3 regions of the Parageobacillus sp. VR-IP genome follow, and region 1 is predicted to be linked to each of the others. Evidence: riboswitches for the same ligand, from Rfam matches in the RefSeq annotation. Region 1 holds a riboswitch; each other region holds the start of a gene.
What was found. Region 1 has a riboswitch for cobalamin ahead of HT574_RS14200 (ABC transporter substrate-binding protein). Riboswitches for the same ligand answer to the same signal wherever they lie in the genome.
Positions count from the first base shown of each region.

Region 1 (9,796 bases):
AGCTGATGTAATGGATGCGACAGACGAAGCGTTGCGCACAATGGCAAAAACATTGCCAAAGGAAGGAACAACAAGTTTTTTAGCGACGACGATGACCGCACCTATTGAGCAGATTGAACGTGCTTTACAAAATGTTGCGCAATATATAGATAGCAGCAATCCATCTGGAGAAGCAGAGGTACTTGGCATTCATTTAGAAGGTCCATTTATTTCTCAAAAACGTGCAGGGGCGCAACATCCAAAAAATATCATCGAACCGAATATCGAACTATTTCAAAAGTGGCAGAACATCGCAAATGGGCATATTCGCCTTGTCACGCTGGCGCCGGAAGAAAAGAATGGCTTGGCGCTCACCGCTTACTTAAAAGAACATGGTGTTGTCGCCTCAATCGGCCATTCTGATGCGGTGTACAAACAAGTAAAAGCAGCGATTGACGCAGGGGTAAAGCATGCGACTCACCTATTTAACGGCATGCGCGGCATTCACCACCGTGAGCCGGGAGTTGCCGGGGCGGTGCTGATGCACGAGGAAGTAATATGTGAACTAATCGCTGATGGCGTTCATGTGGCGCCAGAGATGATTCGCTTCGCTTATCAGAATAAAGGAAGCGATGGGCTCATATTAATTACGGACGCAATGCGCGCCAAATGTCTTGGAGCGGGAACATATGAGCTCGGTGGACAGGAAGTGACGGTGCAAGGGGAAAAGGCAACATTGCGTGACGGCACGTTGGCGGGAAGCATTTTAAAATTAGGAGACGCGGTGAAAAATGCGATGGTGTATACCGGCTGCACTTTAGAAGATATCATCCGCATGACGAGCTGGAATCCAGCAAAGCAATTAGGCGTCTTAGACAGAAAAGGAAGCATCCGCGCCGGCAAAGATGCTGATCTCGTCGTATTAAATGAGCGGCATGATGTCGTGATGACGATATGCCGTGGTAAACTTGCCTATTCAAAATAAAAAGAGGGGGTCGGATGATGAAACTGATCGAGGCAGCCAACTATGAAGAGATGAGTCAAAAAGCGGCTGACATCATCATTGCCCAAGTAAAGGAAAAACCCGATGCCGTTCTTGGCCTTGCTACGGGATCGACCATGCTTGGCACATATAAGCAATTAGTCGAGGATCATCGCCAAAACGGAACATCTTATCGACACGTTCGCACGGTTAATTTAGATGAATATATTGGTTTGTCGCCCGATCATCCGAACAGCTATCGTTACTATATGAATCAACATTTATTTTCCCATATCGATATTCCGCTTTCGCAAACCTATCTTCCAAATGGGGCGAGCGATGATGTAGAAGCGGAATGTCAGCGCTATGAACAGCTCATTGAAAACTTGGGAGGAATTGATTTACAGCTATTAGGAATTGGAAGAAACGGGCATATCGGTTTTAACGAACCGGGGACATCGTTTTCGACACCAACACATGTCGTCGAGCTGGCGCCGTCAACACGGCAAGCGAACGCCCGCTTTTTCCCATCCTTAGAAGATGTACCTCACCAGGCGATTACGATGGGCATTGCAACGATTTTAAAAAGCCGGCATATATTGCTATTAGCGGCCGGAACGGCGAAGGCGCCAATTATGGCGAAGTTGTTCGAAGGAACCGTGACTATAGATGTGCCGGCATCAGTGCTTCATATCCATCCGAACGTCACGGTGATTGCCGATCAAGAAGCATTGTCGCTTGTGCCGGATGAAAAACGAAAGGTGCATGCAAAATGATTAACAAAAGCTCGCCACTTCCGATCTATTACCAGCTGGAACAAGGAATTAAAGAAATGATCGAAAAAGGGCAGCTTAAGCCGGGGGAAATGATTCCATCCGAGCGCGAACTGGCAGAAACCTACAACATTAGCCGAATGACCGTCCGCCAAGCGATCAATAACTTAGTGAATGATGGATATTTAGTCAGAAAACGGGGCAAAGGAACGTTTGTCGCCGCGATGAAAATCGAACAGCCGCTGAAAGGATTGACGAGCTTTTCCGAAGATATGCGCGCACGCGGCATGGAACCGGGAACAACCGTGTTGGCCTTCAACATTGTTCCTGCCAGCACGTCGTTAGCGCAGCTGCTCGATGTTCGCGAAGGAGCGGATCTTTACGAAATTCGCCGCATCCGTCTTGCTGATCAGCTGCCAATGGCGCTCGAAACATTATATATTCCATGTACGCTCGTTCCTCATTTAACCCGCGAAATTGTAAATGGTTCCGTTTATGATTTTATTGAAAAAGAATTGGGGTTAACCATTCAATCGGGCGTGCAGGTAATTGAGGCTTCTGTCGCCCGCAAGATGGAGGCGGAGCTGTTGCAAGTGAAAGAAGGAGCGCCGGTGCTTCTTATGCAGCGCAGAAGTTATTTAAATAACGGCCGGCCGCTAGAAGTCGTCAAATCGGTTTACCGCGGTGACCGCTACAAATTGACGATTGAGATGGAACGTTCAAAATAAAAAGAGGGGGATTTTCAATGTTGGGATTTTTACAGAGGCTTGGAAAAGCGTTTATGCTTCCGGTTGCCGTCCTGCCGGCAGCGGGGTTATTGCTTCGTTTAGGACAGCCGGATTTATTGGATATTCCGTTTATCGCCGCGACGGGGGATGCTGTTTTTTCGAACTTGCCTCTTATTTTTGCGATCGGGGTTGCCGTTGGCTTTGCCAGAGACGGAAACGGCGCGGCGGCGCTGGCCGGGGCGATCGGCTACTTTGTGTTGACAAAAGGGGCCACTGCCATTGACAAAGATATTAATATGTCCGTATTAGGCGGAATCATTTCCGGTGTGATTGCCGGATTGCTGTATAACCGCTACCATAATATTAAGTTACCGGATTGGCTTGGATTTTTTGGGGGCAAGCGGTTCGTCCCAATTGTGACCTCGTTTGTCATGCTCATATTGGCACTGATCTTTGGATATGTATGGCCGCCAATTCAGGACGGCATTAACGCGATCGGCAAATGGATCGTCGGTGCCGGAGCGCTTGGGGTAGGCGTTTTCGGCTTCTTGAACCGATTGCTCATTCCGGTTGGCTTGCATCACGTCTTAAATAGCTTCGTATGGTTTGTGTTTGGCGAGTACAATGGAAAAACAGGGGATTTATGGCGGTTCTTCGCGGGGGATCCAGATGCCGGAATTTTCATGGCGGGATTTTTCCCGATTATGATGTTTGGTCTTCCAGCCGCAGCATTCGCAATGATTGCCGCAGCAAAAAAAGAGCGGCGCAAAGAAGTATCCGGTGCGCTCATCAGCGTGGCGCTGACTGCCTTTTTAACGGGAATTACCGAACCGATTGAGTTTTTGTTTATGTTTTTATCGCCATTGCTTTATGTCGTTCACGCTGTATTAACAGGTCTTTCGTTGGCGATCGCGACGATGCTGGGCGTCCACCACGGATTTACGTTTTCTGCCGGTGCGATTGACTTTTTCTTAAACTATGGAATTGCGCAAAAACCGTATCTATTAATCGTGCAAGGAATTATCTATGCCGCTGTTTATTTCGTTGTGTTCTATTTCTTGATTGTCAAATTAGATTTAAAAACGCCTGGCCGTGAGGAAATTGAAGGCGAATTCACGGAAAGCGGCGCAGCGGCATGGGGCGGCTACAAAGATGTTGCGGTGAAGTATATGGAAGCGCTGGGCGGTAAAGATAACCTCATCCAGATCGACAACTGTGTGACCCGCCTGCGCTTAAAAGTAAAAGACATGTCGAAAGTCAATGAGGACGAACTGAAACGTTTAGGAGCAAAAGGCGTCATCCGTCTCAATCAAACAGATGTGCAGGTCGTTGTCGGCACGGATGTCGAGTTTGTCGCCAGCGAGCTGAAAAAGCTATAACCGAGAGGAAAGCGTTCCAGCTCTTTTCGTTAGCGGAGGAGGGCTGGAATGTCTATTTTTATAGATATATATAGATCAAGGAGGAGTTTGCTAATGAAGCGGTTGCTAGACTGCAGCGCATCGGATTTTTGCCGTATGAACGGAAAAGAGCTGAAACAATCGATTCAGGCAGCGGAAGGAAGAACGATCGTCGCGGAAGTAATCGGCTCCGTTGCCCCGCTTTATCCGGCGGTGACGAATGCGGAATTGGCCGCGGCGTTTGGCGCGGATTTAATTCTATTGAACATGTTTGATGTATTCCGGCCGCTGGTAAACGGGTCGGATACGAAGGAGCCGCATCAAATGGTGAAGCGTCTGAAGCAGTTAACGGGGCGTCCAATTGGCGTCAATTTGGAGCCTGTTGACCCGAACGCGAGGCAGCTAGAGAGTCTTGCTTCTCTTCCAAAAGGAAGGATGGCAACAGAAGAATCACTGCAAGAAGCAAAACGTCTAGGTTTTGATTTTATCTGCCTAACCGGAAATCCGAAAACAGGCGTGACAAATAATGAAATTATCCGCGCGATCGAAACAGCCCGTGCTGTTTTTGGCCAAGACGGTCTCATTATCGCCGGGAAAATGCACGCAGCTGGCGTGGCCGGCGAAACAGTAAGCGGCATTATATCGGAAGACGTGGTGCTGCGCTTCGTTCAAGCGGGGGCCGATGTTGTCCTTATGCCGGCGCCGGGCACCGTGCCTGGTGTAACTCCCGAAAAAATAGCGAGCCTCGTCCGCGCTGCCCATGAACATGGGGCGCTGGCGATGCTGACGATCGGCACGAGTCAGGAAGGGGCTGACGAGGATACAATCCGTCAAATCGCGCTCGCAAGCAAAATGGCCGGCGCTGATCTGTACCATATCGGCGACGCTGGCTACCACGGTATCGCCATTCCGGAAAACATTATGACATATTCGATTGCCATCCGCGGCAAGCGTCATACATATATTCGTATGGCGAGATCGCCGCTGCGGTAAAATGAACGACATTTTTATGCCATAAATTGAAACTTGCTGTCCTGTGGTTACGTATATTTTAACTGAAGGAGATAGAAAAGGGAGAATCACATGTTTTCCCAGCCCTCAACTTGTTCCGTGTGTGGGAAGCCGATTGAGAAAAATGAACCGATCTATGTGCGCATGAGGTTACCCGTCGTACAGAGGGATGATAGAAATTAAGGCTTTCCTTCAGCAAGAAGGGGCCATTATTTGCGAGGGATGTTTCCCGCAAAAAATAAAAAAGAATAATCGTAAAAAACGAGAGGAGTTGCGCTATGTTTGGAAAAGTCGCCGCTGATGTGCTTGGATTAAGTGATATCGGCTCGGTCATTAAGCCGGAAAACTACGATAAAGTTGATGCCGATGATTACGTAATGCATGAAGATGGGGAAAAGATTTATTTCTTAATTAAATCGAAATCAGATGAGTATTGTTTTACGAATAAAGCGCTTATTCATTTGGATGGCACGAGCGCAACCAGCAAGAAACGCGTATTGCGCCGCTATGATTATTACAAGCATCCGATTTCCGACGTGTCGCTCGAAACAGCGGGAACCGTTGATCTAGACGTGGAGATTAAATTTAAAATCGGTGCCCATGTCTATTCGATTGACGTTCATAAAAAGTATTTAGAAGAACTAAAAGATTTATATAAATCGCTGCTCGCCATCGCCGAGCTTTGTCATGAAAACGAAACGAAGCTGGAGTACGCGCACAAAAGTTTGGAATTGACCGCGAATGTATTCGGGCGCGTAAAAAGTGACACAAATAATTTCCTGGCTGATTTCAAAGCAGTGAATGAACTCGCGTTTCAATGGCTCGTTGACGCGAAGACAAAATATACGGTAAAAGACTTCGGTTTTGTGTTTGAACGGTATATTAATCATTGAATGGTTTCTTTGTCCCCCGCCATCGGCGGGATTTTTACATACCTTGAATTCCATGAAACTTTCATTTTTTTATTGCCAAAGTTTTTCTTATCCTTTAATATTATAACTGTCAATTGTTCGACAATTTTATACATTCGCAGCAAGGTGCCAATGGAGCGATTCGCTCCGCACGGCTTAATAGGGAATCTGGTGAAAGTCCAGAACTGTCCCCGCAACTGTAAATGCGGACGAAATGAAATCGCCACTGTACGGTATGATGGCATGCGCCGTTTGCCGTATGGGAAGGTTCAGAGTAGGATGAAGCATGAGTCAGTAGACCTGCCTTGCCTGCTTATGCGTTTCCTAATCTTCGGGGGGTGAGAGTAGGAAACGGCAACGGTGGCTGCCTTTATGCATACATATTGCCGTTTCTTGCTCATTCCCATTCGGAATGAGTTTTTTTATTTCTGTAAAAAGGGGGAACAGCAATGAGAAAGTGGAAACAGTACATCGCGCTGCTTGTCGTCGTCCTGACATTCGGCCTATTGTTCGGATGCAGCGGGGCGAACGAAAGCAAAGCGCCTGCGAACAAAGAAGCAACAAAAACGGAACAATCACAAGCCGCGTTTCCGGTAACGGTGAAAGATGGATTAGGGGAAGAAGTGACGATTAAGTCAGAACCGAAAAAAATCGTTTCCTTAATTCCAAGCAACACGGAAATTGCCTATGCGTTGGGATTAGGCGACAAAATCGTTGGTGTCAGCGATTTTGACAACTATCCGGAAGATGTGAAAAAGAAAGAAAAAATCGGCGGCATGGATTTCAACATTGAAAAAATTATTTCGTTGAAACCGGATTTAGTTCTCGCTCATGCGTCAGGCGCGCACAACTCAAAAGACGGACTCAAGCAGCTGAAAGATGCAGGCATTACGGTGCTAGTAGTCAATGATGCGAAATCGTTTGCTGATGTATACCATTCGATCGAATTGATTGGCAAGGCAACTGGAACTGCCGGCAAAGCGCAAGAAATTATCAACAATATGAAAACGAAACTGGAAGAAATAAAAGAAAAGGCAAAACAAATTAAACCGGAAGAGCAAATGAAAGTATGGGTGGAAGTATCGCCGCCGCCGCAAATTTATACGGCTGGAAAAGGAACGTTTATAGATGAGATGATTCAGGACATTTCGGCGAAAAACGTTGCCGGCGGCCTGGAAGGATGGCCGATGGTGACGGAAGAAAAAGTGGTGGCATACAAACCGGATGTGATTGTTACTACCTACGGCGGAGCGAAACAGGTGTTAGAACGCGCGTCGTGGAAAGATGTTCCAGCGGTGAAAAATAAGCGGGTATATGATGTCAATACCGATTTAGTCAGCCGTCCGGGCCCGCGTCTTGTTGAAGGAGTAGAGGAACTTGCAAAAGTCATTTACCCGGAAATCTTTAAGTAATGTATCGATGTATATCATTGCTGTAACGGTTGCGGCGGTCTCGCTTTTATTAGGGATATCGATAGGTTCGTTATCGATTCCCTTTTCTACTATTATCAAGATTCTTTTTTCGGCCTGGCTTGGATTGCCGCTGTCCGGCGGCGATGCTCCCGATGATCTTGTGCAAATCGTGATGATGATCCGCCTTCCGCGCGTGGTGCTCGCGTTTCTCGTTGGTGCGTCGTTGGCGGTCGCGGGCGCGGCGTTTCAAGGGCTGTTAAAAAATGCGCTTGCCGATCCGTATACGCTCGGCGTGTCATCCGGCGCTTCCGTCGGTGCGGTGCTCGTCATTTTTTTCGGTATTCAACTGCCGCTCTTTGGTACGTTTACTTTGCCGATCGTCAGCATTTTATTTGGTCTGGCGACGCTCGCGCTTGTGCTTTTATTTACAAGGGCCGTGGAACGGCAAATGTCGGTGGAGACGATCATTTTGGCCGGGATTATATTTGGAGCGTTTTTCAGCGCCCTTATCTCTTTGATGATTGCGCTGACCGGGGAAGAATTGCGGCAAATTATTGCCTGGCTGATGGGAAGCGTCGCGATGCGGGGCTGGAAATATACGGTGCTTCTCCTTCCATTTTTTCTGCTCGGAGTCGTCTTGCTTCTTCTGAATGCGCGCGAGCTTAATGCGTTTGCCTTTGGCGAAGCGGCGGCGCTCCATGTCGGGGTGAACGTGATGCGCCGCAAAATCATGATTTTAACGGGGGCTTCGTTATTGACAGGGGCGGCTGTATCGGTGTCGGGGACGATCGGATTTGTCGGGCTCGTCGTTCCCCATATGGTCCGCCTTGTCTGTGGTCCGAACCACCGTTTGTTGTTGCCGTTGTCTTTGCTATACGGCGGGGCATTTCTCGTGCTTGCCGATTTGCTGGCGCGCACGATCATTTCGCCGCGCGAATTGCCGATTGGTGTCATTACTTCCTTGATTGGCGCTCCGCTGTTTGCGTTGTTATTTTTCCGAAGAATGAAAAGAAAGATGTGATCGATGTGCTGGAAGTAAACAACGTGTCTTACCGCTATCAGCGTAAACAAGTGCTTCATGATATCACCTTTACGGTAGAAAAAGGGGAAATATTTGGCATTTTAGGGCCAAATGGCAGCGGGAAAACGACATTGTTAAAGCTATTAAGCAAAGAGCTGTCTGTGCAAAGCGGCAGTATCACCGTGAACGGGCGGCCGCTCCCTTCTTTTTCGCATAAAGAGTGGGCTCGTTTTGCCGCGGTGCTTCCGCAAACGATCGATGTGGCGTTTGGCTATACGGTCAAAGAAACGGTGGAGCTCGGGCGGTACGCCCATCAGCATCGTTTATTTCCGATGTGGACGGAGGAAGATGAGCAGGCGGTCGATGCGGCGATTCATGAAGTCGGCCTCGCCGAAAAAGCGGAAGAGAGCATCGAGCGCTTAAGCGGAGGAGAGCGCCAGCGCGCCTATTTAGCGCGGGCGCTGGCGCAAAATCCTGAACTGCTGCTGCTCGATGAGCCGACGAATCATATGGATATTACCCAGCAGCTCCATCTATTAAATCAGCTTGTTCGTTCGGCAAAAGAGAAAAAACTGACCGTGATTGCCATTTTTCATGATATGAATATCGCCAGTTTATATTGCGACAGGCTTTTAATGCTAAAAGAGGGGAAGGCGGTTGCGCTTGGCACGCCGGAAGAGCTGATGGAGCCGGCGCTTCTCCATTCCGTGTTTCAATCTCCGGTAAACAAACAGGCACATCCGACCGTTTCCAAGCCACTGCTGGCCTTTTTGCCAGAAAGAGGATTGTCGGCCATCGAACAGCGGGGGCTGCCTGAACTCCTTACATGGACAACGATGGACGACTGCATCGCCATCACTGCGGCGGAGCCGCTCAAAGTGCTGTCTTCCGCGCTTGTTGGCTCTGGGTTTCAATGGGCGACCCATTTTGTCAACCGGCAAGTTTCCAAAGACTATAACCGTGAAGATGCGGAATTAGAGATGAAGCAATATTTACGGAAACGAGGGCTTCCTGTTTCCAGTACGATTGGAATGATGACGGCAGTCGACATACATGATGCCGTTTGCATATATGAAAAACAAGACGAGTTTTCGCTCTGGGCGGTGGTGACGGCGGGAGTAGGAAATGCCGTCGATGCCGCGCATGCGTGGAAACGGGCGCAATTCGAGCAAAAAATCGGAACCATTAATATGATGATTTTTATCGATGGGACGTTAACCGATGCTGCCTATGTGCAAGCGGTGATGACAGCGACGGAAGCAAAGGTGAAGGCATTGTATGAAGAAAACGTCCTTGATCCCGAGACGAACACGTATGCGACGGGTACTTCGACCGATTGCATCGTCATTGCCGCGACGCAGACGGGCACCGCTTTTTCGTATGCGGGAACGATCACCCCGATTGGCCAAGCAATCGGACGCGTCGTTTATGAAGCAACAAAGGAAGCGCTGCGTCGATATCGAAAGCGAAGGGATTTTTCATGAGCCATCTGCTGGCGATTGCACTGGCATTGATGCTTGATTTTTGGCTCGGTGATCCGCGTTGGCTGCCGCATCCGGTGCGGGGCATGGGAGCGCTTATC
Region 1 is NZ_JABVYQ010000005.1:218,488-228,283, forward strand. Features, by position in the region: gene nagA (N-acetylglucosamine-6-phosphate deacetylase) at 1-964, shown strand, start outside; gene nagB (glucosamine-6-phosphate deaminase) at 982-1,737, shown strand; gene HT574_RS14180 (GntR family transcriptional regulator) at 1,734-2,462, shown strand; gene nagE (N-acetylglucosamine-specific PTS transporter subunit IIBC) at 2,480-3,841, shown strand; gene HT574_RS14190 (DUF7916 family protein) at 3,935-4,852, shown strand; gene HT574_RS14195 (PH domain-containing protein) at 5,149-5,763, shown strand; cobalamin riboswitch at 5,890-6,103, shown strand; gene HT574_RS14200 (ABC transporter substrate-binding protein) at 6,231-7,193, shown strand; gene HT574_RS14205 (FecCD family ABC transporter permease) at 7,159-8,214, shown strand; gene HT574_RS14210 (adenosylcobinamide amidohydrolase) at 8,214-9,698, shown strand; gene cbiB (adenosylcobinamide-phosphate synthase CbiB) at 9,695-9,796, shown strand, end outside.

Region 2 (9,796 bases), on a different contig from region 1:
CTCCGCGATTTCTTTTACCGGTTTTGGTTTTGTTTGATCAAGCGCCCACGGCTCCGCTTCTTGGCGAAGCCGTTCGTGTGGTTTCAGCGGCTGTTCAGCGGCGCTTAACGTATATTTTCGCTGGTATCCGCGCGGTGTGATCATCAGTCCGTCGTATACAAACGTCGAAGAATTGCCGATAATAACGGTCGTTAACATTCCGATATCGTAATCGAGCATATGCTCTAAATCCGTCAATACGATATGTTGCCGCGCACGATAAGCGCTTTTCACTAATCCAACCGGAGTATTTGGCGAGCGATAACGCAAAAGAATACGCTGCGCTTCGACAATTTGCCGCGTGCGTCGTCCGCTTTTCGGATTATATAGAGCGATGACAAAATCGGCAGCGGCTGCCGCTTCGATCCGTTTTTCAATAAGCGACCAAGGCGTTAGGTGATCGCTTAAACTAATGGTGCACGCATCATGCATAATTGGAGCACCTAAAAGAGCGGCACATGAGTGAATGGCCGAAATGCCTGGGATGACTTCCACTTCGATATCGCTTTCTCGCGTCCAGCCTTTTTCGATGAGCACCTCATACACAAGCCCTGCCATTCCATACACGCCCGCGTCCCCGCTGGAAATGACGGCAACCGTTTTTCCGCGTTCCGCCCATTTCACCGCCTCTTGCGCACGGCTTACTTCTTCCGTCATTCCAGTGCAAATCACTTGTTTATTGCCAATTAAATCCGCAACTAGGTCAATGTACGTTTTATAACCGATAATAATATCGCTTTCTTCAATTGCTTCCCGCGCCCGCTTTGTCATATGTTCTTTGCTGCCTGGACCAAATCCGACGATTAATAATTTTCCTTTCATACTACGCTCCCCCTTTCCACGTTTCGACAATGATGGATATCCCTAACCATAAACTGTAAAAACTAGTGACAGTTCCAATAATCAAAAACACTTTTTCTCTCATTCTTGCTTTCATAAATCCCCAGGAAAGACAAAAAGTCATTCCAATCGTTGCGATCAATAAGCCTACGACAAATAAGCTAAGCTGTAGCGCCGCCATGCTCATATTTTCTTTCCCGGCTGCATGTGCTAAAATAGCCAGCTGCGTTGGGCTTTCCACCCCAATCCCATGAAGAATGCCAATAATAAACGCGCTGATCCAGCCGAAGCGCAAAAACGAAACAGCACTTTCTTTCTTTTTGTTTTTCTGAAAATATCGAGTCATTTTATCTATCAATTCGTATAACACCTTTATTCGGCTTTTAACCTCATTTTTATAGAAAAGCGAAAATAACATCATTCCTCCGAGAATAATAAGCGTACACCCAACCGTCGCCTCTAAAATACGGATGGTCGAAGAAGGAAGATGAAATCCAAGAAAAATAGCGATCAGTCCCATAAAAAACACTATAGACCCGTGACCAAACGCATACATAATCCCTAGCGATACTTGCCTTTTACGGTGCGCCTCGCTCCCAACCATATCAGCAATAGCAGCAACATGATCACTATCCATCCCATGACGAATTCCGAGAAAAACTGCCAGCATGACATATGTCACAAATTCCAATGTTACACCCCTCGCTTTGCCAATTTGTGCTTCTTTTTTGCAAAATAAAAAGCACCTCTATACGCAGAGGTGCAGAAAAATGCATACAAATATAGCCAAAAAGTATGCCATTCTCCCGCACGTCTACCTATAATCCCGTAGGTATCCGTCCGAACAAATAAGGCAGGTCTCCTGACTTAGGATCATCGCTTTGCTGCGCCTTCCCGAAGTTTCCTTCAGTGACATCATGCAACAAAGCTCCCCATCACAGTGGCGGGTACCGTGACGGATTTTCACCGTACTTCCCTTTTAAGCCTGTTCTCTGATGAGAAAGGCACCTTATTTGCTTGGCATATGATATCAATTTTTCATAGAACATTTCTGTTATTCATAGTAGTATAAATTTTCAAACGGCGTCAATCACTTTTTTTCAGCAAGTCCGTTTTTGCCAATACAATCCCGTCGCGATCCGCATATACATAGGCGCCTGGCTCCCAAAGAACACCGCCAAATTCAAGCGCGACATCCCGCTTTCCTTTTCCTTCTTTTTTGCTTTTCACGGGGCATGTACCGATCGCCATCACCCCAAGCGGCATATTGGCGATCTCTGCAGAATCGCGAATGCAGCCATGGATAATCACGCCCGCAAGTCCACGATCGCAGGCGATTTGCGCCAAACGATCTCCAAGCAGCGCGCAATTGCGTGAGCCTTTTCCGTCCACAACTAACACTGTTCCCGCAGGAACCGTTTCTAATGCCTCGCGGACGAGCACATTATCCTCCAATACATCAACTGTCGCAATCGGTCCGGAAAATTCCATTTTGCCGCCATATGATTGCATTGGCAGCTGGCAAACTTGCAATTCACCTAAAAATTCATCGCATAAATCTGCTGTTTTCACCATCATTCCCTCCTCGCTACGTCTTATATTTGACATATTTGTCGAAACTCCTTCTTTTTCCACAAAAAAACAGACAAGCGACATTGCTTGTCTGTTAGAGACTGGGCTAGCTGGATTCGAACCAGCGCATCACGGAGTCAAAGTCCGTTGCCTTACCGCTTGGCTATAGCCCAACGATCACTTTTTAACGTTTTCTTCGCAAGAGATTTTCCATTCCTATTATTTCCCGCATTTTTTTCTCTTTATACATGCCGGACAGCGATATGCAAAATATGCCACATATCACGAACGTAGTTCATGCAATAACATCTGCTGCTCCAACGTGCTTTCGGTGGTCAAATAATACACAAGCAATGACACTAAAAAAGGAATAGAGAGGTGGATGAAAAAATGTTTTGGCCATGAAAGGCATTGTTGCATTGCTTTTCTTTCTATTAGGAATTTGTTGTTAGCCGGGGAGAACGAGACTGGCTTGTTTTCTTGCCAATGCTTTGTTGTCAGGAGCGCTCAATGATGGCGGCCGGATCAGGGCACAGAATCCAAACAAGACCGAAGCTATAGAATAACACCCATGTCTTGCTTGTTTGCCTTTCTCCTTCCGAACATCCTTGTTGTCCTGTTGTTTCTTTTCTTGAGATAAAGCCGTTTTGCACTTCGCTTATCATCAATGTATGTCCCTCGATGTTTTGCAAAAAATAATGTCACCATTCAAGAACCGCTGCCCGCCTAGTTGATTCGTCGCAACCACCATACATGCTTCCCGGCATGGTATCATTCACGAAAATTTGCGCAGAAAATCCACAACTTTTGCACTACAAAGAATGGCAACATTTTCATTCACCATCGCTCTATCTTTTTGATTAATGCAATACCATGTAAAAAGGAGGGAAGTAGCCGTGAACAAAGCGACAATCGTGGCGATACCGCTTTTACTTGTGCTTCTTGCATCATACGCTTCTAATCTTTGGGCAGCGGATGATGTCAAGCAAAAGCCCTCTACTCGTCATCCAGCCAGTCAGCATATTACTGTCGTCGCCCATCGCGGCGCATCAGGCTACGCTCCAGAGCATACGCTATCCGCATACAAAAAAGCGCTGGAAATGAAAGCCGACTACATTGAACTGGACTTGCATATGACGAAAGACGGAGAGTTAGTCGCCATTCACGATGCCACACTGGCCAGAACGACCAATGTAGAACAAGTTTATCCGAATCGTGCTCCTTGGAGAGTAAGGGATTTTACGCTGGCGGAAATAAAGCGACTTGATGCTGGCACATGGTTCAATAAAATGTTCCCGCAATATGCTAACAAGCAGTATAGAAAGGAAAAAATTCCTACTCTCCAAGAAGTAATCGATTGGCTTGCGCAATGCAGGTCGAAAACAGCTCTGTACATTGAAACAAAAGATCCAAACATTTATCTTGGCATGGAAGAAAAACTAGTCGGCATTTTAAAAAAGAACAGATACTTGCAAAAAAGTAAAGTCATTTTCCAATCGTTCAGCGAAGCAAGCTTACGCAAATTACAGAAAATAGTCCCTCACGATATTCCGCTCATTCAGCTATATAGCCCTGCCATGCTCAAGGGCCAAAACCTTGATGACGTACTGGATCGAGCCACCGAATATGCTGAAGGAGTTGCACCAGATCAATCGCTCGTTACTCTAGAATTTGTGCAAAAGGCACATAAACGCCATCTCGTTGTTTATCCATACACTGTCAATACGAAAGAGGAGATGCTAAAACAATTATCGTTAGGAGTGGATGGAATGTTTACGGATTACCCTGATCAATTAGTAGAACTGAACAAGAAAAAGTTCACCGCAAAATCGCTGGTGCCGATCTTCTAAAATGATGCGGTTTTCCATGTTCATTGAAGCAAGCCGCCGATGATAGGCGGCTTGCTTTTTTGTATGCAAAAAGCTGCTGTCCTACACCTCTGCATACCCGTTTTTTGTTCATTGACAAAATATCTTTTTTTTCGTATTATTAGTAAAATTATCTTCCTCTACAATCCAAGGTTGATAGGGAGGATCATCATGTGGAACATTCGTCCGGCCACGCCAAACGATGCGGAAGGGATTTTATTCCATACAAAAACGATATTAGAAACAAGTCCATTTATGCTGACGACTCCAGATGAATTTATGATGACAGTCGAACGCCAGCGGCAATGGATTATTGATCAGCAACAATCAGGAAACTTGATTTTAGTAGCGGAAGAAAACAGGAAAATCATCGGTTTACTGAACACGCAGAGGGGAAAGAAACAACGGCTTCGTCACATCGTCTCATTCGGCATCAGCCTTCAAGAAGCGTACTGCAATCAAAGCATTGGTTCTCAGCTTATTCAGCATATGATCGAGTGGGCCAAAAAGGAAGGGATTGAAAAAATCACCTTGAACGTCATGGCCTCGAACGAGCGAGCCATTCATGTATATAAAAAATTTGGATTTCAACAAGAAGGCTATCTCCGCCGCCAACTAAAATTGGAAGACGGCACCTATGTGGACGATATCATCATGTCCTTATTTCTGTAGGCGTGTTTGGACAACATAGAGAATTACGACAAAACCAATCACGCAAATGACGATAAGGTAAGAAAGGATTTAATCTATCTTCCTTCAACTCTTCCGCCGCCACGTGCTGCGTCGGCGGTGTTCCTTTTCCAAACGCTTCGATGTCAGGCTTGGAGAGCGACAACGGTTTTGTCAGCGAGCAAATTCCTGTGACCCAATCCGTATCGTCATACGCATAAACGAGATACTCTTTTCCGGCTTCAAACGGATACCCGCAAGCTGCCTCGCTAAAGCCGGTGTACACGACAACATGTGTTTCGTTTACCCCTTTCCACGTGCGATCGACCGAAAAAATAACCACACGTTATGAAACCCGCTCTCCGATTTCCGGTTCTTTCCGCGTTGTTTCATAAATACGAACGACCTTCCCGGAAAACACCGCATCACTTTTCGTAAACTCTTCCGACGGAGAACGAGGTGGAACGCACGAACACGCATATGTCCGCGCTCCCCCATACAGGCAAAAAAGGACAGCAATACCAAGCAGCCACCACCAGCATCGTTTCATTAAACCACCCTTTTTCTTCATTAGTCGCAGCCAAAGGGCAGTTGGTTACAATTCGGCACCTTTAGCGAGTTCCTCCAGCCGCTTTAACGCTTCCTCCTTATCGAAAGAACTGTACCAGCGATCATTGTGCACATCTAAAATACGGTAATGCTTGCTGATGAGGTTTTGCTGGAGGCGAAACGGCCCCATCCGCTTAATTTCTCTCCACCATACTTTTCCGCCGAGCGTCTTTCCTTTCGGTACATCGATTTCTTCATGGGCGATCGTTTCAATCACTTCAAGCGGGCTATCGCCAAGCACCGATTCGATAATTTCGCTATCACGGAATAGCGCGCATAACGCGACGACTTGCGTCCAGCTTGCCTGTATCCGCTCTTTTTCAATTTGCACGAGCGTTTTTTTCGAAATCCCCAGCACTTCCGCCATCTTATCTTGTGTATACCCTTTTTCGTCGCGAATTAACTTCATTTTGCTGGAGAGAAGATCGATTACTTCTTGTTTATCCATTATTCTCCCTTCTTTTGTTTACATAATATAATTACTGTTACTTTAATATTTCCCTTGCAAAAGTAATCGTACAATTTTTGGCTTTATTCGTAAATATCCTAATTGCCATTTTCTCGTTTTATCAATTATAATGGCAAAAAATACGAAGGGGGAAACGAACTTGCTGCAAATCGTACAATACAAAAATGGACCGTTCTTGCTTTCCACCGATCCAGCGCTTGTGCAAATCGACCGCGTCTGTGAATTTCTCGCCCGCTCCTATTGGGCGAATACGAGAGACCGCGCGACGATTATAAAGTCGCTCGAACATTCCTTATGCTTTTCCTTGTTCCACGAACAGATGCAAATCGGATTAGCGCGGGTCATTACCGACGGAGCGACCTTTGCCTATTTGTGCGATGTCTTTATTGATGAGGAATTTCGAGGGCAAGGGCTTGGGAAATGGCTCGTGGAATGTGTGTTGCAGCATCCTGATATCGCTGCGGTAAGACGCATTTTATTAGTGACAAAAGATGCGCATGGCTTGTATCGGCAGTTTGGATTTCAGCCGCCAATGCAGCCCGAGCGGCTAATGGAAAAGATCAACCCGCAGGCATGAGGCAATCGTATAAATTCTACGGCATGAGCGTCATATTCCTGACTCATGCCGTAATCTTTTCATTTTTGATAGTGCAGTTGCTTATTGAAAGAAAATGCTAAGCATTGGAAACCGGACTCACGTTTCCAATATAAGCAAACGAGAAGCTGGTCATATGATCGCACCTTCTCTATAAAGAAGGAGGTGCATAATAAGGGGAAAGATTATTTTTTTACAAACGAAAACGAAATCTTTTTCTCCTTGTCGTCCCACACCAAAACAGCGTCGAACGTTTTCCCTCCTTTTTTAAATCCTTTAATGACGTTCGTTTTTCCATGCTGCAAAAGCTTTTTCACATTCGCTTGCGAAATCGTTTTGCCGAGAATTTTTTTCGAAATCGTAAACGGGCACTTCGTCTTGGCATAATTGGAGCAGCCGTAAAAGGTCCCTTTGTCAATGACCGTGCCGCCGCATAGCTTGCAGGTGCCAACAGGCTTTCCAAGCGTCGCTTTCGATTTTGTCCGTTGAATGGATTCGATATCAAGTCCAGCAAAGTCCCATGTTTCCGACATTTCAACAGCGTCTTGAATAATTTTTGCAGACAGCCTTTTTACTTGCTCCATAAAATGCGCCGCTGACGCCTTTCCTTCGCCAATCTCACTTAAGCGCTGTTCCCATTTCGCCGTCATTTCCGGAGAAGCCAAAATTTTATCTCCAATCGCTTCGATAAGCACTTTCGCTTTGTCGGTCGCATACACTTGGTTTTTCTTTACTTCAATATAATTTCGCTCTTTCAGCGTCGTAATGATGGCCGCGCGCGTCGCTTCCGTGCCGAGACCTTCCGTTTTGGCAAGCACTTTTTCCAGCTCCTCGTTATCTAAAAATTTCCCCGCTGTTTTCATCAGGGTAATCAGCTGACCTTCCGTATACCGTTTCGGCGGCTGGGTCTTTCCTTCTTTTATACGAACGTTCAGCACATCGCCTTGTTCGCCTTCACGGAGCGAAGGAAGAATCGTCACATCATCCTCTTCGCGCTGACCGATGACTTTTCGCCATCCTTCCTGAATTTGCTGCTTGCCTTTTGAAATAAAGCGGGCGCGTCCATCGACAAGCGTCGTGACGGTCGTATAGTCAAACACAGCCGCTTCATAATGCGCGGCAATGAGACGGCGCACGACCAAGTCGTAAATTTTCCGCTCATCTGCCGATAACTTCGCCGGATCAACCACTTGCTCCGTCGGGATGATTGCATAGTGGTCAGTTACCTTTTTTTCATTGACATAACGTTTGTTATGTAAAATTGACGCGTTTGGCAGCGGAAAAAACGGCTGATACTCCGGAAACGCCCGTAACTTTTGCAAAATGTCCGGGAACGTTTCCGCCTCTCCCCTGGTCACATAGTTCGAATCGGAACGCGGATACGACACGATACCTTTTTGATACAAATTTTGCAAAATATCGAGCGTCTTTTTCGTGGAAAATTGGTACACCTTGTTCGCCGTTGCCTGCAAGGAGGACAAATTGAATAATAGCGGCGGAAGAAACGTTTTTCGCTCCGTCTTTACTTCATTCACTTCTGCCGGCTTGTTTCGGCAAAACTGGGCGATTTTTTGCGCCAGCTGCTCCTCCTTGATCCGCGTTTCTCCTTCTTCGTTTGTCCATTTCCCTTCGTACTGCCTGCCATCAACGGAAAACGTCGCCACCACCTCCCAAAACGGCTCAGGACGAAACTGTTCAATTTCTTTTTCCCGTTTCACGATGAATGCGAGTGTTGGCGTTTGGACTCTTCCAACCGAAAAAACATCATTCATCCCTTTTTGCTTTAGCAAAATGCTGTAAACGCGCGAGGCGTTCATCCCGACAAGCCAATCGGCACACGCGCGAGCGTACGCTTCTTCATATAAATTTCTTGTTTCTGCTTCATCTAACAGCTGGTGGAATCCTTCATAAATCGCTTTTGGCGTCAATGACGAAAGCCAAAGCCGCTTCATCGGCTTTTTCACACCGCTCATATGAATAATGTTACGGACAATCAGCTCCCCTTCTCTACCGGCGTCACCAGCATGGATAATTTCCGTCACTTCCGGTTTGCGAAGCAGTTCTTTTACAATCGCAAACTGTTTTGCTTTCGCTTTTTCTACCTCATATTGAAAACGCTCCGGAATGATCGGCAGCGTCTCGAGCTTCCATTGTTTCCATTCCGGACGATATCGTTCAGGCGGCACGAGCTGGAAAAGATGCCCGATCGTCCACGTCATATACGCTCCTTTTGGAAACAATTCATTCGGATAAATTTCGATATAGCCTTGTTGTTTTTTGTTTTTAAAAATGGACGCGAGCGTCGCGCCTTGGTCTGGTTTTTCGGCAATAATCACTTTCATTGTAGACTTCTCCTTGTTGTTCGTTGCGGATTATGGCACTTCATGACCGACCGAGCTTTGCAAAATTTCAAACCATTGCTCGCGGCGAAGCGGCAGCGCAAGCGCACGCACCGCACGAATAATGCGCTCTTTTTTGCCGGAACCGACAATCGGCATCATTCGCGCCGGATGCACAAGCAGCCATGTGTATAGTACTTCGTCGATCGTTTCGGCGCCAAGTTCATCTCTAATTTGTCCGAGCGTCGCGCGCAGGCGTACCGCTTTGTCGTCCGTTGCGGTAAATATTTTTCCGCCCGCAAGCGGAGACCACACCATCGGCGGGATCCGCTTTTCCAAACATAAATCGACCGTACCGTCTTCGATATTTTCTAAGCAATAGGCGGACACTTCAATCTGGTTGGTTACAAGCGGAAAATCTAAATACGACTGCAGCATGTTAAACTGTGAAAGTTTAAAGTTGGACACGCCAAAATGGCGTACTTTCCCTTCTTTTTTCAGCTGGGTGAACGCCTCCGCCACTTCTTCCGGATTCATAAATGGATCCGGACGGTGAATAAGCAGCACATCGATGTAATCGGTGCGGAAATTTTTTAACGATTGGTGGACGGACGCGATAATATGCGCCTTACTCGTATCATAATGCTTCAAGCCGTATTTCGATGCGAGCTTAATCCCACATTTTGTAACAATCTCAATTTGTCCGCGCAAGCTTGGCTTTAACGCCAGCGCTTCGCCAAACAACGCTTCACACGTATAATTCCCGTAAATATCCGCATGATCAAACGTCGTAATC
Region 2 is NZ_JABVYQ010000003.1:320,516-330,311, reverse strand. Features, by position in the region: gene cobJ (precorrin-3B C(17)-methyltransferase) at 1-861, opposite strand, end outside; gene HT574_RS09620 (HoxN/HupN/NixA family nickel/cobalt transporter) at 863-1,561, opposite strand; cobalamin riboswitch at 1,715-1,906, opposite strand; gene rraA (ribonuclease E activity regulator RraA) at 1,966-2,451, opposite strand; tRNA gene HT574_RS09610 (tRNA-Gln) at 2,553-2,624, opposite strand; gene HT574_RS09605 (hypothetical protein) at 2,949-3,119, opposite strand; gene HT574_RS09600 (glycerophosphodiester phosphodiesterase) at 3,348-4,301, shown strand; gene HT574_RS09595 (GNAT family N-acetyltransferase) at 4,491-4,991, shown strand; gene HT574_RS09590 (hypothetical protein) at 4,972-5,331, opposite strand; gene HT574_RS09585 (hypothetical protein) at 5,335-5,538, opposite strand; gene HT574_RS09580 (helix-turn-helix transcriptional regulator) at 5,584-6,045, opposite strand; gene HT574_RS09575 (GNAT family N-acetyltransferase) at 6,206-6,643, shown strand; gene HT574_RS09570 (DNA topoisomerase III) at 6,847-9,003, opposite strand; gene HT574_RS09565 (aldo/keto reductase) at 9,034-9,796, opposite strand, start outside.
Region 2: it holds a riboswitch for cobalamin, as region 1 does, so the genes downstream of both, HT574_RS09620 (HoxN/HupN/NixA family nickel/cobalt transporter) here and HT574_RS14200 (ABC transporter substrate-binding protein) in region 1, are expected to answer to the same signal.

Region 3 (9,796 bases), on a different contig from region 1:
GCAGGCGATCGTAATAAACAGGAACGGGAATAAATCTCCGGCGAACACAGGACCAGTACCGTCGATAAATTTCGTTAACGCCGGCATTTGCAAATCTGGCGCCACAACCAAAATGCCTAAAGCAAGTCCGACAATCGTACCGATTTTTAAGAACGTGCTTAAATAGTCACGCGGCGCAAGCAATAACCATACCGGCAATGCTGATGCAACAAATCCGTAAATGATCATTAAAATCGCGATCGTTTCGCCTTTTAATGTAAAAATTTTCGCGAGCGTCGGATGTTCTGCTACATACTGTCCGGCAACTAGCGAGAAAAGAAGCAGAACAAATCCGATTAAAGAAGCTTCCGCCACGCGTCCTGGACGAATAAAGCGCATGTAAATTCCCATCAAAATCGCAATCGGAATCGTCGCAGCGATGGTGAACATGCCCCACGGGCTTCCTACAAGAGCTTTCACCACCACCAATGCCAAAACAGCCAATAAAATAATCATGATTCCTAAAATACCAAGCGCAGCAATGAAGCCTGTCACAGGACCGATTTCTTCTTTCACCATTTCGCCAAGCGATTTACCATTGCGGCGCATCGAAGCGAATAAAATAACAAAGTCTTGCACGGCTCCGCCTAACACAACACCGATCACAATCCAAAGCGTTCCCGGCAGATATCCCATTTGCGCCGCCAAAATCGGTCCAACAAGCGGGCCGGCGCCGGCGATCGCCGCAAAGTGATGGCCGAACAACACCCATTTGTTTGTCGGCACATAATCTTTTCCGTCGTTAAACACCTCGGCAGGCGTTTTGCGATTGTCATCAAGCCCAAATACTTTGCGGGCGATAAACTTGCTGTAAAAACGGTAGGCCACCGCATACGTACATACAGCAGCAACAATCAGCCAAGTCGCATTAACCGTTTCGCCACGGCTTAATGCGAGGATCGCAAATCCTACTGCTCCAAGTACGGAAATAAGACCCCAAAGCAAAACGGATTTAAGCCCCTTCACATTTTTTCCCCCTTTGTTATTCAATTATTATTCAATAAAATTCATTACATTAATATTATATTAATTATTCTGAAAAATTTAAAGAAAATATTTTTGGATTATGTTAACCAATAATACGATTTACAAGCATTTTATTCCATAAAACTATTTATTTACAAAAAAGAAACATTCCATTTAATTGTTGTAAAAAAGCATAAAATATCGCTTATTGTTAAATAATGTAATTGCAGTAAATATAAAGGAGGTGCAATTCCCTTTTCATCGCAATAACAGGCAATACAATCTTAAAGCCACTTATTTTTAGTAAAGGGTTAGAAAACGTGAAGGCAATAGAACAGTTATTGTGGAGCATTGCACTACCTGGATTTGGGCAAATTTTAAATAGAAAATATTTTAAAGGTGCTTTATTTATCTTCCTGGAGTTTGTTATTAATACTCAATCACGGTTTAACGAGGCCATTCGGTTAAGTTTTTTAGGAAATACTCATGAGGCCAGCCACATCATTGACTTTGAGTGGCTCATGTTTTATCCATGTTTATATTTTTACGCGATGTGGGACGCGTTCAAAGATGCTGGCGGAGGAAAAACTCCTTATTCGTTTCTGCCGTTTGTATTTTCCGCCTATTTCGTTACCATCGGTCTGATGTATTCCTCGCACGTTACATTTTTGGGCATATTTTTCGGTCCTATTTGGCTGCCGATGCTGTTTGCCATTCCTGGGATATGTATCGGACGGCTGCTTCAAATTTTATTGCTAAAATTCCATACTCCACGCCAATGAGAAATGCTTGGACAACGAAACAGCATTTCTCATTTTTCCTTTCTGTCGTAAAATCACAGTTGAATTTTCCAGCGTTTTATTATATGCTTATACCAACAACAAATACTATATATTGTGTTTTTTACTAATCAAACAACTATATATAGTAAAACCACAAGCAATGGTGTCCGTTCGGACTTAATAGGGAATCTGGTGAGAATCCAGAACTGTCCCCGCAACTGTATGTGCGGACGAAATGGAGCATCCACTGTATGCGAAAGCTCGCTTGGGCGCGCATATGGGAAGGATCCAAAGTAGGAAGAAGCACGAGTCAGGAGACCTGCCTTGCTTGGTTGCGTTTCATGTTCTCCGGGGAGCGGGAAGATGAAACGATGGTGGAAAAGGGATTCCCCTGCCCTTTTTATGCTGTCGTTTCATCCGCTCGTTGACCCGAGTGGATTTTTTTATGGACGATAAGGAGGAGAAAACGATGGCGTTGCAAACAAGCAATACGATGATTACGAAAGAAAATGGACAAGCGGAGCCATTTTCCCGCGAGAAACTCATTTCCTTTATCCGCCGCATGACAAGCGATTTTCCACACTTACGGACAGACGACTATACCGAACGCATCATCCGCTTAATCGAACATAAAAAGGTCATGTCTGTCGAGCAGCTCTTTCATTATCTCATACTAGAGGGACTTTCCTATATTAGCGAAACGGAACCGGAATGGACATTTGTCTGCGCCCGCATTTATTTAGAACAATTATACAAAGAAGCAGCAAAGCAGCGCGGATACGATGAAACGCAACGCTACGGCAGCCTTTATGATTTAATTGCTACACTTGTCGCAAAGGGAGTGTATCATCGTTTCCTTTTGGAAGATTATACAAAAGAAGAAATCACGGAACTCGCCAAACTTATCGATCCGGAAAAAGACAAGCTGTTTACCTATATCGGCTTGCGCACACTTGCCGATCGCTACCTTGCCCGCGACTACGAACGCAACTTATATGAGCTTCCGCAAGAGCGGTTTCTTATCATCGCAATGACGCTAATGGCCAAAGAGCCAAAACAGCGCCGTCTTGCCCTTATCCAAGAAGCGTACTGGGCGTTAAGCAACTTGTACATGACCGCTGCCACACCGACTTTGGCAAACGCCGGCAAACGCTGTGGACAACTGTCAAGCTGCTTTGTCGATACGGTTGATGACAGCCTACAAAGCATTTACGACAGCAATACCGATATCGCCAACCTTTCGAAATCGGGCGGGGGAATCGGCGTCTATCTTGGCAAAATCAGAAGCCGCGGCAGCGACATCAAGGGCTTTAAAGGCGTTTCCTCCGGCGTGATTCCATGGATGAAGCAGCTCAATAACACCGCCGTCAGCGTCGATCAATTAGGGCAGCGCAAAGGCGCGATTTCCGTTTACTTAGACGTGTGGCATAAAGATATTTTCGCCTTTTTGGACGCGAAATTAAATAACGGCGACGAACGGATGAGAACGCACGATTTATTTACGGGCGTCTGCATTCCTGATTTGTTTATGGAGCAAGTGGAAAAGCGCGGCGATTGGTATTTGTTTGACCCGCATGAAGTGCGGAAAGTGATGGGATTTAGCCTGGAGGACTTTTATGATGAAGAAAAAGGGCGCGGCAGCTTCCGCGAAAAATACTGGCAATGTGTTCAAGAGGCGCGACTTTCTAAAGAAAAAGTACCGGCGATTGAAATCATGAAAAGCATTATGCGCAGCCAACTAGAGTCAGGGACACCGTTTATGTTTTACCGTGATGAAGTGAACCGGAAAAACCCGAACGCGCATCTTGGCATGATTTACTGCAGCAACCTTTGTACGGAAATCGCGCAAAACCAAAGCCCAACCGTCGTAGAAAAGCAATATACAAAGGACGGAAAGGTTATCATTGAAAAAATCCCGGGCGATTTTGTCGTCTGCAATTTGTCGTCCATCAATCTTGCCCGCGCCGTCACCGACGATGTGCTCGAGCGGCTCATTCCAATTCAAATGCGCATGCTTGACAACGTCATTGACTTAAACAACATTCCTGTCCTGCAAGCGCAGCTTACCAATCAAAAATACCGCGCCGTCGGGCTTGGCACGTTCGGCTGGCACCATTTGCTTGCGTTAAAAGGCGTTCGCTGGGAATCGGATGAAGCAGTTGAATATGCGGACAAGCTGTACGAAAAAATTGCTTACTTAGCCATCAAAGCGAGCATGGAGCTTGCGAAAGAAAAAGGAAGCTATCCGGCGTTTCCAGGGTCTGAATGGCAGACGGGCGCCTATTTTGACAAACGAGGCTACCGTCGCAACGATAATGTCGACTGGGACACGCTGAAAAAACAAGTCGCCAAACACGGCATGCGCAACGGTTACGTCCTGGCGGTTGCGCCAAACGCCTCGACATCGATTATCGCCGGCAGCACCGCAAGCATTGATCCGATCTTTTCAAAAGTGTACGCCGAAGAAAAGAAAGATTACAAAATCCCGGTCACTGCACCTGATTTAAATGAAAAAACAACATGGTACTATAAATCGGCGTACCATATCGATCAGCATTGGAGCATCAAGCAGAACGCAGCTCGCCAACGCCATATCGACCAGGCGATTTCGTTCAACTTTTACGTCATGAACACGATTAAAGCAAAAGAACTGTTAGACCTTCATCTCACCGCCTGGAAGTCAGGACTAAAAACAACCTATTACATCCGTTCTACTTCCAGTACGATCACTGAATGCGAATCATGCGCAAGTTAAGGGGGACAAAACATGGCACATGCATTAACGAAAAGAGTCATCATGGACCCGGAAGCACCCAACCGCTCGACACGCATCATTAACGGTAAATGCTCAAACGTCCTGAACTGGGACGATGTCGCCTACCCGTGGGCGTACGCTAAATATAAACGGATGCTGGCCAACTTTTGGACGCCATTTGAAATCAATATGTCGCAAGATGTCAAGCAATTTCCATTGCTAACAGAGCGCGAGCAAGACGCGTTTTTGAAAATTATCGGCCTGCTCGCCCTGCTTGACAGCATTCAAACCGATTACGCCGGCAGGGTCGCTGATTATATTACCGATTCGAGCATTAACGCGCTCATGATCATGCTTGCCCAGCAGGAAGTCATTCATAACCATTCGTATTCTTACGTGCTTTCAAGCCTTGTGCCGAAACAAAAACAGGACGAAGTGTTTGAATTTTGGCGGAATGAGCCGATTTTGCGCAAGCGAAACGATTTTGTCACGAACGGCTACAAAGCGTTTGCCGAAAATCCGAACGTCGAAAACTTATTAAAATCGATTGTCTATGACGTGATTTTAGAAGGATTGTTTTTCTACTCCGGGTTTGCTTTCTTTTACAATTTGGCGCGCAATCAAAAAATGGTCGCGACAAGCACGATGATTAATTATATCAATCGGGACGAACATATCCATGTCGATCTGTTCGCGAAAATTTTTAAAGAAGTACTGAATGAATACCAAGAATACAATACTCCTCAGCTCGCTGAATTCGTGCGGGAAACGTTCGTTAAAGCGGCCGAGCTGGAAATCGAATGGGCCAATTACATTATCGGCAACGATATCGATGGCATTGATATGTACGATTTAAGCGCCTACATTAAATTTTATGCCAACGTCCGCGCCCATCAGCTTGGCTTTGACCGTCCGTTTGACGGCTATCGAACCAATCCATTGCGCTGGATTAAAGCGTATGAAGAAGTCGACCTTGGCAAATCCGATTTCTTTGAACAAAAATCACGGCAATATACAAAAGTGAATATCGATAACGGATTTGATGAGTTATAGGCAAAAGCCGCCAATCACCCGTTGGCGGCTTTTGTTTCTAATTTGTTTTCACTTTTCTTCTTTTTCAACGTGCCAGCGGCAATAACCCCAGCGATGACAAGAATTTCAAATCCGTATTTGACAACCGGATTGGCAAAGTACTGATCTAAAAACGGCTCATCTACAATCATTTTCGCCGCAGTCCAAGCCAATACCCCTGCCCCGATTGTAATAATGACCGGAAAACGCTCGATCCATTTTAAAATGATCGTGCTTCCCCATACCATAATCGGTACGGAAATCATCAATCCAAGTATGACTAGTAAGAAGCTGTCATGTGCTGCTCCAGCCACTGCCAACACGTTATCCAATCCCATTAACGCATCGGCGATAATAATCGTGCGGATCGCTTCCCATAAGCTTCCTCCCGCTTCGACATCATGTCCTTTTTCCTCAACAAGCAGCTTATAGGCGATCCAAACAAGCAAGATACCGCCAATTAACAGCAATCCAGGAACTTTTAATAGCCATACGACAAATAAAGTCGCAAGCGCGCGGATCACCACCGCACCTACTGTCCCCCAAATAACCGCCTTTTTTTGCTGGTGCTTTGGCAAATTACGCGCCGCCAAGCCAATGACGATCGCATTGTCGCCCGCCAATACAAGATCAATAATAACAATCGATAAAAGCGCTGTTAAAAATTCCACTTACCATTCCTCCTTTACACGCCGTATTTATTTTTTAAATGGGAAGGAGCCATTTTGATGATTTGCTGAAGGATAAATAATAACACCGTTATATCATCGATAATGCCAAACAAGCCAAGCCAGTCGGGAATGAGATCAAACGGAAACGCGACATAAGCGAGCAGCAAGAAAACAGAGAACGCTTTTTTTCGCATCGGCACTTCGCGGGATCGGAAAAATTCAAGCAAAAATGGAGCGAAGCGGCGGATTTTCACAATGAAACGAAGCCGTTTCCACCATTTTCTCATATGATCCCTCCTACTATAACTTTTCTCCGCCTTTGTATTGTATCCAAATCCTCATTACAATAGCCTTACGCGCCGAAAGTGTGGCATTGCTATCGGCTTCCATCCTCCCTTCTTTTTCATTAAAAATAAAAGACCTTTACCGATTTGGTAAAGGCCTTTCATAAAAAACAGACCTTTACCAATATTGGTAAAGGTCTCGCTAACAACGTTGCCGTTGCCAACAAAGCCGAGGGTGTTGCCCTGAACTGACGACTTTGTTGTTAAAGCTACTCCCCTTTAACAAAGAAAACATGTATTTACCTTCAATTTAATGATATTCAATCCTTATCTATATTGTCAACCAAAAACTGCTCTCTTATAAATAAATATCATGAGTAATGATCACCATTGTCAATCCATATTTTCTGTGTCAATATAAAAAATATGATATAATTCAGAAAAAATTCATTGGGGAGAGACAAATATGAATACCAAAGAAATTGCTGCTCTTTTTCTGCTTGCGGCTTTATGGGGAGCCTCTTTTTTATTTATGCGCATCTCCTCCCCTGCCATCGGCCCTGCGCTTACGATCGAGCTGCGCGTGCTTATTGCCGGCATTGTGCTGTTATTGTATGTATGGATGTTCAAAAAAAGCGTAGAGCTGAAAGCTTATTGGAAGCAATATCTCATCGTCGGGGCGCTGAATGCGGCAATTCCGTTTACACTGATCGCCGCTGCCACCCTGCATCTGCCTGCTTCCGTAGCGGCCATTTTGAACTCAACCACCCCGTTGTTTACCGCGTTAGCTTCGCGATGGTTTCTTCATGAGCCGCTTTATGCAAAAAAATGGATCGGCATCGGCTTCGGCATTGTCGGCGTGTTTGCGCTAGTCGGCTGGAGCCCTGTTCCGTTGTCGACGCAAACCGTTTTTTCCGCGTTACTGTCGATTTTGGCCGCGTTCTCATACGGATGCGGCGGTGTGTATGCTAAAAAAGCGTTTACGGGAGTTTCTTCCTTATCCTTGTCGATTGGACAGCAACTAGGCGCCGCTATTGTGCTCATTCCATTGGTGGCCTTCGATATTCCAACGAAACCAGTATCGCCGCTCGTCGTGTATTCGATATTGGGGCTGGCCGTTTTTTGCACGGCGATTGCTTACTTATTTTATTTTTACTTGCTAGCAAACGTCGGGCCAACCAAAACGTTAAGCGTCACCTTTCTTGTACCTGTTTTCGGCGTCGTCTGGGGGATGATTTTCCTTCACGAAAAAATCTCGATTGGCATGATCGGCGGATTAGCCATTATTTTAACAAGTATTTTCCTCTTGTCAGATGTCAAAATCACCATGAAGCGACAAGAGTACATAAAAGGATAAGGGGGAAAAACGATGGAAAAGCCATATTACGCGGTGATTTTTACCTCGGAGCGAACCGAAGGAGACCACGGATATGAAGCAGCGGCGAAGCAAATGGTGGAACTGGCCTCCCAACAGCCTGGCTTTCTTGGCGTCGACAGCGTCCGCGACGAAAACGGCATCGGAATCACCATTTCGTACTGGGACTCTCTCGAAGCGATTCAGCAATGGAAGGAGCACGCGGCACACCAAATCGCGCAAGAAAAAGGAAAGCAGCAATGGTACAGACGCTATTCCATCCGGGTGTGCAAAGTGGAACGGGAATATGATTTTGAAAAGTAACCCAGACTGCTGCATTTCGTCAGCAGTCTTTTTTCAATGTGCAACAAAAAATTAAACCGTTTTTCCTCTTCTTTCGCCTTATATGCAGATAAACTCAAAAGAAAGGATGATCGTATGCATGATGAACAACATCTTTTGCTTCAATGCAGGCAAGGAAACAAAGACGCCTTTTATCTGCTTGTTTCCCCATATCTAGCGAGAGCGTACCGGCTCGCTTTTACGATTCTTCGCTCGCACTATGATGCCGAAGACGTGGTGCAAAATAGTTTACTCGAAGTTTATCATGCCATCAACGAAAATAAAGAAATCCGCCATTTCGCTCCATGGTTTTATCGCCTTGTCACACATCGTGCCATTGATTTGGCGCGCAAAATCGGAAAAGAAAGGCAATATGCCGAAATCAGCGATGTGCTTCCGTTTTTATCGAATTCTCATCGCTTGCCCATTGACGAAGTGATCAATAAAGAAGAGAAGCAGGAACTTTTGGCGCATATTCTTAAGCTCGACATTAAGTACCGCGTTATTCTTGTGCTTTATTACTATCAAAACATGAAAATTAGCGAGATTGCCGAACTTCTCCAAATCAAAGAAGGCACGGTGAAATCGCGGCTGTTCCAAGCGCGGAATTTGCTTTATCAATATTTCCAAAAAGAACGGAAGGAGGAGCTTCGATGAATTCCCACGATGATTTGGTAAAACAAAAGATAGAAAGCTCGATCGATCATATTCCCGTTCCGGAAAGTATTTTTGCTTTTGCCAAAGAACTTCCTTCCCAAGTGGAAAAGCAACAAAATCCAAAACTCCTACGTCAGACGAAATGGCGAAAATGGCTAGCGGTTGCTGCCGCTTCCGTCGTCATCGGGATTTCAACGGGAGCTTATATTTCTCCGACATTCGCCGCCTATATTAAATCCTTTTTCATCCGCCCTGAACTGGATAAAGGCTTGCAAACCGCCGCAAAAGAAGGATTCTCGCAACAAACAAAAGCCGCTGTCACCGATCACGGTATTACGTTTAGAATCAAAGAAGTAATGGCGGATACGAATCGTCTTATCTTTACGTATAGCCTTAAAGACAAAAACGGGAAATTGATTGACCCAACTATTCTTTTTGAAAAAAATCAATTGGGACCAGAACGAACAATGTATTTTGTGAAGGGCCTAGACGCATTTTACATTACAAACGAGAAAGGGGAGATCGTATCCACCAATACGACATATAAAACAAAAACGGGGAGAATGGTTTCCCAATCTATTGATCGAGTATTCCCTCACGGTCATTACGCCGATATTATGTTCGAGTTAAACGATAAAGCCCGCGAGGCAAAGCAGCTTTTTATTCATATCGATATCCATCAAATCGGTACGGTCGAAGGAGAATGGAAACTTAAAATTCCAGTTAATATGAACAAAAGCATGATGGCTACAAAAACCATCCCGATCGATAAAACGTATGTAACAAAAGACGGATTGCAAGTCACCATAAAAAATCTCGTCCATTCTCCTACATTAACAAGCATTGAGTTAGAAACGTCTTGGACAGAGAAAGGA
Region 3 is NZ_JABVYQ010000001.1:53,813-63,608, reverse strand. Features, by position in the region: gene HT574_RS00465 (carbon starvation CstA family protein) at 1-1,005, opposite strand, end outside; gene HT574_RS00460 (DUF5683 domain-containing protein) at 1,326-1,787, shown strand; cobalamin riboswitch at 1,931-2,128, shown strand; gene HT574_RS00455 (ribonucleoside-diphosphate reductase subunit alpha) at 2,257-4,542, shown strand; gene HT574_RS00450 (ribonucleotide-diphosphate reductase subunit beta) at 4,555-5,595, shown strand; gene HT574_RS00445 (TerC family protein) at 5,610-6,284, opposite strand; gene HT574_RS00440 (YkvA family protein) at 6,299-6,571, opposite strand; gene HT574_RS00435 (DMT family transporter) at 7,035-7,925, shown strand; gene HT574_RS00430 (antibiotic biosynthesis monooxygenase family protein) at 7,938-8,246, shown strand; gene HT574_RS00425 (RNA polymerase sigma factor) at 8,361-8,921, shown strand; gene HT574_RS00420 (DUF4179 domain-containing protein) at 8,918-9,796, shown strand, end outside.
Region 3: it holds a riboswitch for cobalamin, as region 1 does, so the genes downstream of both, HT574_RS00455 (ribonucleoside-diphosphate reductase subunit alpha) here and HT574_RS14200 (ABC transporter substrate-binding protein) in region 1, are expected to answer to the same signal.